DNA from 2 places in the Micromonospora sp. WMMC241 genome. Region 2 is predicted to be linked to the other one. Evidence: riboswitches for the same ligand, from Rfam matches in the RefSeq annotation. Region 2 holds a riboswitch; the other holds the start of a gene.

Region 1 (6,203 bases), 2.2 Mb from region 2:
CCGTTCGTGCAGCGGCACTTCATCAAGGGCGTGCTGATCGGCGCGGTCAAGGGCTGATCAGAGCACCTGGGACAGGAACCGCCGCAGCCGGGGGTGCGCCGGCGCCTCGAACACGGCGGCCGGCGGCCCGGCCTCCAGCACCACGCCGGCGTCCATGAACGCGACAGTGTCCGCGACGGTGCGGGCGAAGCCCATCTCGTGCGTGACCACCACCATGGTCATGCCGGCGGCGGCGAGGTCCGCCATCACCGCGAGCACGCCCTTGACCAGTTCCGGGTCCAGCGCCGAGGTGGCCTCGTCGAAGAGCATCACCTGCGGGCGCAGCGCGAGCGCCCGGGCGATGGCAACGCGCTGCTGCTGCCCGCCGGAGAGCTGCGCCGGGCGGGCGTCGGCCTTGGCGGCCAGCCCGACCAGGTCGAGCTGCGCCCGGGCGAGCGCCACCGCCTCATCCTCGCCGAGCTTCTTCAGCTTGCGCAGCGCGAGCGTGACGTTGCGCAGCACGCTCAGGTGCGGGAAGAGGTTGAACTGCTGGAACACCATGCCGATGCGCTGCCGCAGGGCGTCCGGGTCGTCGCGCAGGACGCTGCGTCCGTCCAGCAGCACGTCGCCGCGGTCCGGCTCGATCAGGCGGTTGATCGTGCGCAGCAGCGTGGACTTGCCGGAGCCGGACGGCCCGATCACGCAGGCGGTGCCGCCCCGGGCCACGTCCAGGTCGGCGCCGCGCAGCACCCGGTGCGCGCCGAAGGCCAGGTGCACGTCGCGGACGGCGAGGCTGACCGAGCCGGCGGTGCTGGTGCTCATCGCGGGTTCCCTCCGGTCGGGGTGACGCCGGCCGGCGCCAGGTCGGGCTCGGGCTCGGGCGGCGCGGCCGGGCGGCCCTGCCGCAGCCGCCGGTCCAGCCAGTTGACCGCGTGCGTCAGCGGCACGGTCAGCAGCAGGTAGAACAGACCGGCGAGCAGCAGCGCGGACTGGTTGCCGGTGTTCGCCGCGTAGTCCTGCCCGATCCGGAACAGCTCCCGCTGGCTGGCCAGCAGGCCGAGGAAGTAGACCAGGCTGGAGTCCTTGATCAACGCGATGAGCTGGTTGACCCAGGCGGGCAGCACCCGGCGTACGCCCTGCGGGATGATCACCAGCCGCATCGACTCGCCCCAGGAGAAGCCGAGCGCCCGGGCGCCCTCCAGTTGGGCGGCCTCGACGCTGAGGATCCCGGCCCGGAAGATCTCGCCGAGGTAGGCGGCGGCGATCAGCGACAGCGCCAGCACGCCCAGCGGGTAGGGGTTGGGCCCCCAGACCTCCATCCCCAGCGGCGCCAGGCCGACGCCGATGAGCAGGATGGTCGCCGCGGCCGGGAGGCCGCGGAACACGTCGGTGTAGACCCGGGCCGGCCACCGCAACCATCGGGTACGCGAGATGCCCGCGACCGCCAGCAGCATGCCCAGCACCGAGCCGAGCAGGGCGGCGGAGACGGCCAGGATCAGCGTGTTGGGCAACCCGACGGTCAGCATCTCGGGCAGCGCCTCGCGCATCGAGTCACCGTCGAAGAAGGTTTCCCAGAGGGTGCGCAGTGGATCCATCGTTCCTCCGTCCGCCCTGCTCGTTCGCGGTTACCTGGTCAGGAGGCGGCCGACGGCGAGGGCACCGGGACCGTGCCGCTGCCGGGCGTGAAGTCGGCCGGGATCGGCCGGCCCGGGTAGTACTGCGCCTGGAGCCGGCTCCAGGTGCCGTCCGCGATCACCTCGTCGAGGCCCTTGTTCAGCGCCTCGCGCAGCTTGTCGTTGCCCTTCGCCACCGCGTACGCGGTCGGTGCCGGGCTGAGCTGCTTCGCCGCGACCTTGATCTTGCCGTTGCTGTCGGCGGCGGACTTGTCGCCGATCTCGGCCGGGGCGATCCAGGCGTCGGCGGTGCCGGCCTTGAGCTGGTTGACGGCGCCGTTGTAGTCGGGCACGCGCACCGGGTTCAGCTTCTCCCGGGTGGCGAAGTCGTCCTGCACGGTGCCCTGGACCACCACCACCCGCTTGCCGGTGAGCTGGTCGAAGCCGGTGAGCGGGGAGCCGGCGGGAACGTCCAGGCCGAAGTAGCCGAAGTCGTAGCCGTTGCCGAAGTCCACAGTCTTCTTCCGGGCCTCGGTGATGGTGACCGACGAGCTGCCCACGTCGAACTTGCGATTGTTGACCTGGGAGAGCAGCGCGGAGAAGTCGGTGCCGACGAACTCCACCTTCAGGCCGACCTTGCCGGCGACGGCGGTGAGCAGGTCGTTGTCGAAGCCGGTGAACTTCCCGTCCTTCAGGTAGACGTTCGGCGGGGCGTCGGTGAGCGTGCCGGCCCGGATCACGCCGGGCTGGAGCAGGCCGTACGGGTTGTCGGCCTGGTCGGTGGCGCCACCGCCGCCGCAGGCGGTCAGCGCGGTGGCGGTGAGCACGGCGGCGGCGCCGAGCGCGGCGACGCGGGTCAGGGCGGTACGGATACGCACAGGAACTCTCCAGAGTGGACGGACGCGCGGCGCGCGCCGGTGCTGGCGTCGCCGGGGCGCGGCGGAGCCGGGAGGGTGGATCGGGAAAGGGCTGGAACGCTCGGTCAGCGCGCGACGCGACAGCGGTCGCTGCACACCCGCATCAGGTCGACGTGGCGGCGCTTGACCAGCAGAGGGCGGGCCTGTGCGAGGGGTGGGGCGAACATCGGGTCTCCCTGGTCGTCGGTGCTGACCTGGGTGCCAGGCCACGCTTGCGCCGACGGCTGCCGGCGCCTGGTCCTCACCCGGAGCACCCCACCGTGGTGGAGGGTTGCCGGCCAGCGAGCCGGGGCTTGACGCTGGCGCTCATGACCTGCCGAGAAGGCTAGCAGCACGGGTCCGCCGGGCGTCCAGCCGTTATGACCACCCTCACGCGCCGTGCCTTACCGGGCGGCGCCGGCGCCCGCGACGCAGAATGGCCCGATGGACTCCCGGCGGGTGACCCTGGACGATCTCGGCGCCTGGCTGATCAAGGGCAACGCGGAGCAGGTGGACCTGACCGCCCGCTTCGCCGCCGACCCCCGGGTGGGGAGTTGGTGCGTGCGGCCCGGCTACCGGGTCCGCCTGATGCGCGCCGGGCAGCCGGTGGTTTTCTGGGCCAGCGGCAGTCGAGGCCGCGCGCCGTACGGCGTGTGGGGGGTGGGGCGGGTCGCCGGAGCGCCGGTGCCGGGGGAGCCGGGTGGGCCGTGGACGCTGCCGCTGGACCTGACCATTCTCGACGAGCCGTGGCGGGTGCGCCGGGCGTTGCTCCGCGCCGATCCGGTGCTGGCCGGCGCGGAGGTGTTCCGGCAGCCGCAGGCGGCGAACCCGTCCTACCTGACCGTGGCGCAGTTCGACGCGCTGCGGGGATACCTGCCCGACTAGGGCTTGCTATGCAACAAAGTGCATAGCAAGATGGCCGGCATGTCGCTGGAGCACGCCATCCTCGTCTCGCTGCTGGAGCAACCCGCCTCCGGCTACGAGCTGGCCCGTCGCTTCGACCGCTCGATCGGCCGCTTCTGGACCGCCACCCACCAGCAGATCTACCGCGTCCTCAAGCAGATGGCCGACGACGACCGGATCACCGGCGTCCAGGTCGACCAGGAGAGCCTGCCGGACAAGAAGGTCTGGTCGGTCACCCCCACCGGCCGGGCCGCGCTGCTCGGCTGGCTGCACGCCCCGGTGCGCCCGGAGGCCGTCCGGCACGAGCTGGCCGTGAAGATCCGCGGCGCCGCGTTCGACGACGCCGCCGGGCGCGCCGCCCTGCTCGCCGAGGTCGAGCGCTACCGCGCCGACCATGAGTCCGTCCTCGCCGGCTACCTGGCCGGCGAACGCCGCGACTTCGCCGACCCCGCCGCACCGGACGCCCGGGCGGCGCTCCAGCACGTCGTGCTGCGCGGTGGCATCGCGTACGAGCGGATGGTGCTGGCCTGGCTGGACGACGTCCTGGCCACCCTCCGCGCCCTCGACCCCGACCCCGACCCGGAAAGGCCCGCGCCGTGAGCGACCCGCTGCTGTTCCACCCGCACCGCTACGACCCCGCCGACCTCGACGAGACCTCCCGTCGACTGCTGCGCGCCACCATCGACTGGTTCGAGAACCGGGGCAAGCGCGCGCTCGTCGACAGCTACCACGAGCGCGAGTGGTACGCCGACTTCCTCGACTTCGCCGCCCGGGAACGCCTGTTCGCCACGTTCCTCACCCCCGCCGGCGCCGGCGGCGACGACAAGGACAAGCGGTGGGACACCGCCCGCAACGCGGCGCTCAGCGAGATCCTCGGCTTCTACGGGCTCGGCTACTGGTACACCTGGCAGGTCACCGTGCTCGGCCTCGGCCCGGTCTGGCAGAGCGGCAACGCCGCCGCCCGGGCCCGCGCCGCCGAGCTGCTCGACCAGGGGCACGTGATGGCGTTCGGCCTCTCCGAGCGGCCGCACGGCGCCGACATCTACGCCACCGACATGCTGCTCACCCCCGACGGCGAGGGCGGGTTCCGGGCCACCGGCGGCAAGTACTACATCGGCAACGGCAACGTCGCCGGGCTGGTCTCCGTGTTCGGCCGGCGCGCCGACGTGGAGGGCCCCGAGGGCTACGTGTTCTTCGCTGCGGACAGCCGGCACCCGGCGTACCGGCTGGTCCGCAACGTGGTCAACGCCCAGATGTACGTCTCCGAGTTCCGGCTGGAGGACTACCCGGTACGCGCCGAGGACGTGCTGCACACCGGGCCGGCCGCCTTCGACGCGGCGCTGAACACCGTCAACGTCGGCAAGTTCAACCTCTGCACCGCCTCCATCGGCATCTGCGAGCACGCCATGTACGAGGCGGTCACCCACGCCCACGGCCGGGTGCTGTACGGCCGGCGGGTCACCGACTTCCCGCACGTGCGCCGTGAGCTGACCGACGCGTACGCCCGCCTGGTCGCGATGAAGCTGTTCAGCGACCGGGCGGTGGACTACTTCCGCTCGGCCGGCCCGGACGACCGCCGCTACCTGCTGTTCAACCCGATGACCAAGATGAAGGTCACCACCGAGGGTGAGAAGGTGATCGACCTGCTCTGGGACGTCATCGCCGCCAAGGGCTTCGAGGCCGACACCTACTTCGACAAGGCCGCCAAGGACATCCGCGGCCTGCCGAAGCTGGAGGGGACGGTGCACGTCAACCTGGCGCTGATCCTCAAGTTCATGCCCAACTACCTGTTCCGGCCGCAGTCGCACCCGGCGGTGCCGACCCGCCGGGACGCGGCCGACGACGAGTTCCTGTTCCGGCAGGGCCCGGCGCGGGGCCTCGGTGCGATCCGGTTCCACGACTGGCGCGCCGCCTACGACGCGTACGCCCGGGTGCCCAACGTGGCCCGGTTCCGGGAGCAGGCCGACGGCCTGGTCGCGCTGCTCGCCGCGCACGCGCCGGACGAGGCGCAGCAGCGCGACCTGGACTTCCTGCTCACCATCGGCCAGCTCTTCGCGCTGGTGGTCTACGGCCAGCTCATCCTGGAGCAGGCCGAGCCGGCCGGCCTCGACACGGACCTGCTGGACGAGATCTTCGACCTGTTGGTGCGGGACTTCTCCGGCTACGCCACCGAGTTGCACGGCAAGCCGGCCACCAGCGACGAGCAGGCCGCCTGGGCGCTCGCCCACTTGCGGCGCCCGGTCGTCGACGCCGACCGCACGGCCCGGGTGTGGCAGCGGGTGGCCGACCTGGCCGGGGCGTACGAGATGCGGCAGTGACCGGCGGAATCGGCAGGCGGGACGCCACCTACGACCGGTAGGTTGCACGGATGTTCGCGATCGCCCTGACCGACGACGCCGAGCTGCGGCCGTTGCAGCCCTGGCACGCCGACGAGTTCCTCGCCAACCTGGACCGCTGCCGGGAGCACATCGCGCCCTGGGTCGGTGCGTCGTTCGTGGCCACCGACGCCGAGTCGGCCCGCAGGGTCCTTCAGGCGTACGCCGACCGGTGGGCCCGCGACGACGGCGGGATCTGGGGCATCTGGCAGCGCGGCACGCTCGTCGGGGGAGTGCTGCTGGTGTCGCTGAGCACCGCCCGCGGGGTGTGCGAGGCCGGCTGCTGGCTGGAGGCGGAGGCCCAGGGCCAGGGCCTGGTCACCCGGGCCGCCCGGATCGTCGTCGACTGGGCGGTCCGGGAGCGCGGCATCCACCGGGTCGAGTGGGTGACGCGGGCCGGCAACGAGCGCAGCATCGCGGTCGCCCGGCGTCTCGGC
Region 2 (6,203 bases):
CGGTACGCCGCGTCCAGCGTCGGCTGGTCGGCGGGGTCGAGCGGCGCGACGGTCAGGCCCATGACGGTGATCCTGGGCCGGGAACGGCGACAGGGCCAGCGGATTTCCGCTGGCCCTGCGCGAGGTTGGTCGGGAGGGACGTCCGCACAACGCCTCCGGCGTTGGGTCGCAAAACTTAGAAAAGTCTCCGGCGGATGCCCTCCCGCACGGAGCATCTTGCGCCGTCCGGTTCCTGCCGTCAAGTCCTTGCCGGCGGTTTTCTGCCACTCCCCGCAGTTTCCCCGTCACCCCCTGGTCGCCCCCAACCCCCCACCCGGGCGCGCCGAACCCCGCCCCCTTCGCCGATCTTGCACTTTCCGCCCCGACAGAAAGGGCGAATCACCCACATCGAGGGCCACAACTGCAAGATCGCGGAGGAGGGCGGGAGGGAGGGAGGGAGGGGCGGGGCGGGGGTTATGGGAGGAGGCCGGCGTCTCGGGCGGCGCGCAGGTTGGGCTTGATGCGGTGGGTGGGGCCGGACTCGGCGGCCACCGCGTCGAGCGTCTTGAGGCCCTCACCGGTGTTGAAGACCACCGTCTCCGCCGTGGGATCGAGCCGGCCGGACTCCACCAGCTTGCGCAGCACCGCCACCGTCACGCCGCCCGCGGTCTCGGCGAACACACCTGTGGTGCGGGCGAGCAGCCGGATCGCCGCGCGGATCTCGTCGTCGTCGGCGTACTCCATCCAGCCGCCGGTGCGACGGACCGCCTCCAGCGCGTAGACGCCGGCCGCCGGGTCGCCGATGTTCAGCGACTTGGCGATGCCGGTCGGCTTGACCGGGACGATGGTGTCGCGGTCGTCGTGCAGCGCGGTGGCGATCGGGTTGCAGCCGGCCGACTGCGCGCCGAACACCTTCCAGCCACCGGCCGGCGCCTCCACCAGCCCGATCTCGACCAGCTCGGAGAACGCCTTGTCAATCTTGGTGAGCAGCTCCCCGCTGGCCATCGGGATGACCACCTGGGCCGGGATCCGCCAGCCCAACTGCTCGGCCACCTCGTAGCCGAGCGTCTTGGAGCCCTCGGCGTAGAACGGCCGGACGTTCACGTTGACGAACGCGGTGTCCTCGAACTCGTCGGTCTCCACCAGCTCACCGCAGAGCCGGTTCACGTCGTCGTAGGAGCCGTCGATGGCGACCAGGTCGCCGCCGTAGACCGCGGTGGTGACGACCTTGCCCTGCTCCAGGTCACCGGGAATGAAGACCACCGACGGCACGCCCGCGCGGGCGGCGTGCGCGGCGACGGAGTTGGCCAGGTTGCCGGTGGACGCGCAGGCGTAGCGGGTGAAGCCGAGCGCGCGGGCGGCGGTCAACGCCACCGACACCACCCGGTCCTTGAACGAGTGGGTGGGGTTGGCGCTGTCGTCCTTGACCCAGAGCGGGCCGGTGAGACCCAGCTCGGCGGCGAGGTTCCCGGCGGCGACGAGCGGGGTCAGCCCGGGGTCGAGGGTGACCCGGGTGGCCGGGTCCTGGCCGGCCGGCAGCAGCGCCGCGTAGCGCCAGATGCTGTTCGGGCCGGCCTCGATCTGCTCCCGGGTGACGGTGGCCAGCGCGGCGGTGTCGTAGTCGACCTCCAGCGGGCCGAAACACTCGTAGCAGGCGTGCTGGGCGGCCAGCGGGTAGCGCGCCGAACAGGCGCGACAGACCAGGGCGCGGGCCGGGCTGCGGGTGGTGTCGATACCGGAGACGGCGGGAAGCGTCGACGTCATGTCGAGGGGTTCCTCTCATCTTTCCCCGCATCGCCGGGTGCGGCGGGGACGGAATTGGCACCTGCCCGCAGGGCGCTCGGCGTCGAGCGTGCGGGTGGTTGCCGGGGCGTCGTCGGGCCGTATCCCTCAGCCCCTCTGGATGAGGTATGCAGTTGTGCCGTCGAGTCTATGCGCCGCTCACGCCGTCGCCACCCGGGGTTCCCACGCAGTGGGCCGGCTCAACGACCGACCACGGCGACCGGTTCCACCACCGCCGGGTGGTCGACGACGGCGGCGACCACCGGGGCGGTCAGCGTCACCGACCGGTTCCGGGTGACCAGGTTCGCGGCCACCAGGGCGGCGATGGTCAGCGCGGCACCGGCCAGCTCCACCGCGCCGGGCCGGTAGCCGCGCGCGATCTGCACCGCGAACGTGGTCACCGGCACCAGGTTCATGAACAGCGCGGCGTCGGCCGGGCCGAGCCGGCGTACGCCGGTGTTCCAGGCCAGGACCGCGACGACGGCGGCGACCAGCACCGCGTACGCCAGTTGTGGGGCGACCGCGACGAGGGCGGCGGCGGCCGGCGCGTGCTGGAGCCCGGTGAGGTCCGCCACCGCGCTGGCGGCGAGCATGGCGAGCGCGCCGGCGACGGCGGTCAGCGTGGTGTAGCGCAGCGCGGACCACTCGGGGAACCGGCTCGCCCCGTGGGTGTAGAACGCCCAGCCGAGCACCGCGCCGATCATCAACAGCCCGCCCACGCCGAACTCGCCGAGCCCGTCGAGCCGGCCACGGGTGATGACCAGGCCGACGCCGACGAGGGCGACCAGCGAGAGTCCGAACAGCGCCGGGCGGGGGCGTACGCCGTCGCGCGCCCAGCGGACGAGTTGGGTGACCACCGGCACGGTGGCCGCGAAGAGGGCGATCTGCTGCGGGGCGGCGTGCCCGAGGGCGAGGTTGGTCAGCGTGTTGAAGCCGGCGAAGCCGAGCCCGCCGAGCAGCAGCACCTCCAGGCCGCGCCGGTCGGTGGCGAGCGACGCGACTCCCTCACGGGCCAGCAGCAGGGCGAGCAGCACGGCGGTGGCGAGCACGTACCGGGCGGCCGTCAGGTTGAGCGCGTCGACCCGGGTGAGCGCGCTGGCCAGCACCGGGAACATGACGCCCCAGCTGAGCACCGCGAAGAGCGGGAAGGCAGCGTTTCGGGTACGCATCGCAGCTCCTATGTTCGAGTTTCGTCGAACCAACGGGGCCGACTCTAGGAGCTTGTTCGATGAAAGTCGAACATGGGTTAGGCTGGTCACATGGAGCTGCACGAACCCGAACTGCGCGAGGTGCCGGTCACCGCCGTGCTGGCGGCGCTCGCCGACGACGTCCGGCTGCAGATCGTGCGGACGCTCGCCGAGGGCGGCGAGTACGCCTGCGGCACGTTCGAGTTCGGCGTCTCCAAGGCCACCCGCAGTCACCACCTCAAGGTGCTGCGCGAAGCCGGCCTCACCCGCACCCGGGTCGCCGGCACCAGCCGCTACGTGCGGTTGCGCCGCGACGAACTGGACCGCCTCTACCCGGGGCTGCTCGACGCGGTCCTCACCGCGCCGGAGGCGGTGGCATGATCACCGGATGCGGAACGCGGCAGCCGGGACCGGCCTCCTCGCGGCGCTGACGCTGCTCGCGTCCTGCACCCGGGCACCGGCGCCGATCGACCCGCCGCCCACGCCTCCGACCGGCCCGGTCGTCTCACCCACCCCGCTGTGCACCCCGGCCGGCGTCCGGATCACCGAGACCGGGGTGAGCGCCGCGATGGGGCTGCGGGCCATGGGGCTGGAGCTTGTCAACTGCGGAAACCAGCCGTACGAGCTACGCGGCTATCCGGCGGTCCGCCTCGCCGACGCCGACGGGGACCCGATCGCGGTCCGGATCATCCCGGGCGCCACCGGAATCACCTCCGGGTTCGACGCCCCACCTGCCCGACTCGTGCTGCGCCCCGGGGAGCGGGCCGGGGCCGCGCTGCTCTGGCGCAACACCGTCACCGACGCGACTGTGGTGGCGACCGAGGGCCGGGAACTCGACGTCGCGCCGGTGACCGGCCGGCCGGCACAACCGGTAGCGCTGGACGGACCGATCGACCTTGGCACCACCGGCCGGCTCGGGGTGAGCGCCTGGAAGCGCCGCGACGCCGACCCCACCACGGAACCGACCGCGCCGAGCGCCCCGCCATCCACGGCCACCACCCCGATCAACCCACTCTGAGCGCTCCACCTGCACCGCCGACAGCAATCGGAGAGACCTTGGAAGGAAGGCGCCCCTCCAGGGGCCATTTCCTTCCAAGATTTCGGGCGGTCCGGCTACTCGTCGGCGTCGGGGACGGCGTTGGATCTTGGTACGGGACGGCCCCCTGAGGGGCGCGCCCGTACCAAGGTCTCGGCGAGCGAGGGGTTCAGGCGGGCACGGACGCGCGGCGGGTGGACGGGGTTTCCGCCTCGGCGGCGGGGCGGCGGCGGGCCAGCAGTGCGTCGAGCGCCCAGGGGCCGGCGCCGAGCACCGCGACCAGCAGGAACGACCAGCAGAACATCGCTGCCGCCTCGCCGCCGTTGCTGATGGGCAGCAGGCCGTGCGGCTGGTGCACCACGAAGTACGCGTACGCCATCGAGCCGGAAGCGAGCAGCGCGGCGGGCCGGGTGAACAGGCCGACGAGCACCAGCGCGCCGCAGACGAGCTGGATCAGCGCGGCCCACCAGCCGGGCCAGGTGCCGACCGGGACCGCCTTGCCGGTGACCGGGTTGCCGCCGAGTATGCCGAAGATCGACGCTGCGCCGTGGAGCAGGAAGAGCAGGCCGACGACGATGCGGAACAGGGAGAGCACGGGGCCTTTCAACTGCGCCGGAACCATGGGAAACCTCCTGGGACGGGTGTCGGACGACGTCCAGGATGGCGGGCAAGAGCATCGATGGTAATCGATTCCTTGCAGGCGGGACAATCTTGTGGGAACGCTCCCATGATATGGGCCGAAGGTGTTAAGCGGGGCCCCTTCCTCTACCGGATGCGTTAATAAGGGGCCCCTCCTTACACCTCAGCTCGTGATGTCCTTGCGGGTGAAGCGCCAGAAGGCCAGCGACCAGAAGAGCGTGGCGTAGACGACCGCCGAGATCGCGCCCTTGACCACGTCGTCGGTCTGCATCGGCGACGACAGCAGGCCCAGCCAGGCGCTGCTGTAGTGGGTCGGCAGCAAGTTGCGCAGCCCGCCCAGCGCGGTGATCTGGTCGAGGATGCTGGACAGGATCCAGAGCAGCACCGCCCCGCCGACCGCGCCCAGCGCGGCATCGGTGGTCACCGAGAGCAGGAACGCGAGCCCGGCCACCACCAGCAGCACCACCGCCAGGTAACCGAGCACCCCGAGCAGCCGGAGCAACCCGTCGCCCGGCGCCAGCTCGGCGGAGACCTGGCTGCTCAGCGGCTCCCAGCCGTAGCGCAGGGTACCGGCGACCAGCGCGGTGCCGGCCAGCAGCAGCAACGCCAACCCGGAGTACGCCAGCGCGACCACCAGCTTCACCGCCAGCAGCCGGGCCCGGGGCACCGGCACGGCCAGCAGGTAGCGCAGGCTGCCCCAGCTCGCCTCGCTGGCCACCGTGTCACCGCAGAACAGCGCCACCACCACGACCAGCAGGAACGACGCCGACACCAGGATCGAGAAGAGGGTGAAGTTGAGCCCGCCCGAGGTGGCCAGGTCGGCCAGGCTGGCGAACTCGCCCCGCCCGCCGCCGTCGTCGTCCCCGGAGTCGAACTGGAACGCCACCAGGATGATCAGCGGCAGCAGCACCATGAACCCCAGCGCCAACTGGGTACGCCGGCGCGACGCCTGCCGCCGGAACTCCGCGCCGAACGGCATCGTGGCCGCAGGCCGGTAGCCCGCCGCCGCCCCGCCCGGCGTCGTCGCCGTCGAAGAACCCACCATCACCGGTCACCGCTTCCCCGAGAGTTCTCGCCGACCAGGGCGAGGAACGCGTCCTCCAGGCGGCGCCGGGGCACCACCCGGTCCACCCCGATGCCGGCCCGGACCAGTTCGGCCACCACCTCGCTGCGGGCGGTGCCGTTGGTGTCGACCACCAGCGCCCCGTCGTCGTCGGGCAGCACCCGCACACCGCCGAGCCGATCGAGCACCGACCGTGCCGCCTCCGGGTCGCTCACCTCGAACAGCACGCTCGGCGACTCGCCGACGATCTCCTCGACCGGACCGGACGCGACGATCCGCCCCTTGTTCACCACCACAGCGTGCGTGCAGGTCTGCTCCACCTCGGCGAGCAGGTGGCTGGAGACCAGCACCGCCCGGCCGTCCGTGGCGTAGCGCTGGAGCACCCGGCGCATCTCGGCGATCTGCGGCGGGTCCAACCCGTCCGTCGGCTCGTCGAGCACCAGCAGCTCGGGCAGGCCGAGCATGGCCTGGGCGATGGCGAGGCGCTGCCGCATGCCGTGGCTGTACTTCTTCGTCC

The links. A riboswitch is a leader RNA that binds a small molecule or an ion and turns the genes downstream of it on or off. The one in region 2 is predicted to bind S-adenosylmethionine.
Region 1: it holds a riboswitch for S-adenosylmethionine, as region 2 does, so the genes downstream of both, O7598_RS11720 (ABC transporter substrate-binding protein) here and thrC (threonine synthase) in region 2, are expected to answer to the same signal.

Annotation. Positions count from the first base shown of each region.
Region 1 covers NZ_JAPZBF010000001.1:2,535,615-2,541,817, forward strand. Annotated here, with positions in the region: gene O7598_RS11705 (carbohydrate ABC transporter permease) at 1-57, shown strand, start outside; gene O7598_RS11710 (amino acid ABC transporter ATP-binding protein) at 58-801, opposite strand; gene O7598_RS11715 (amino acid ABC transporter permease) at 798-1,574, opposite strand; gene O7598_RS11720 (ABC transporter substrate-binding protein) at 1,613-2,470, opposite strand; SAM riboswitch class IV at 2,713-2,823, opposite strand; gene O7598_RS11725 (hypothetical protein) at 2,933-3,373, shown strand; gene O7598_RS11730 (PadR family transcriptional regulator) at 3,413-3,991, shown strand; gene O7598_RS11735 (acyl-CoA dehydrogenase family protein) at 3,988-5,709, shown strand; gene O7598_RS11740 (GNAT family N-acetyltransferase) at 5,760-6,203, shown strand, end outside.
Region 2 covers NZ_JAPZBF010000001.1:338,075-344,277, reverse strand. Annotated here, with positions in the region: gene O7598_RS01695 (GNAT family N-acetyltransferase) at 1-215, opposite strand, end outside; gene thrC (threonine synthase) at 454-1,743, opposite strand; SAM riboswitch class I at 1,756-1,889, opposite strand; gene O7598_RS01685 (DMT family transporter) at 1,962-2,930, opposite strand; gene O7598_RS01680 (ArsR/SmtB family transcription factor) at 3,021-3,329, shown strand; gene O7598_RS01675 (DUF4232 domain-containing protein) at 3,337-3,966, shown strand; gene O7598_RS01670 (DoxX family protein) at 4,154-4,606, opposite strand; gene O7598_RS01665 (ABC transporter permease) at 4,787-5,668, opposite strand; gene O7598_RS01660 (alpha/beta fold hydrolase) at 5,668-6,203, opposite strand, start outside.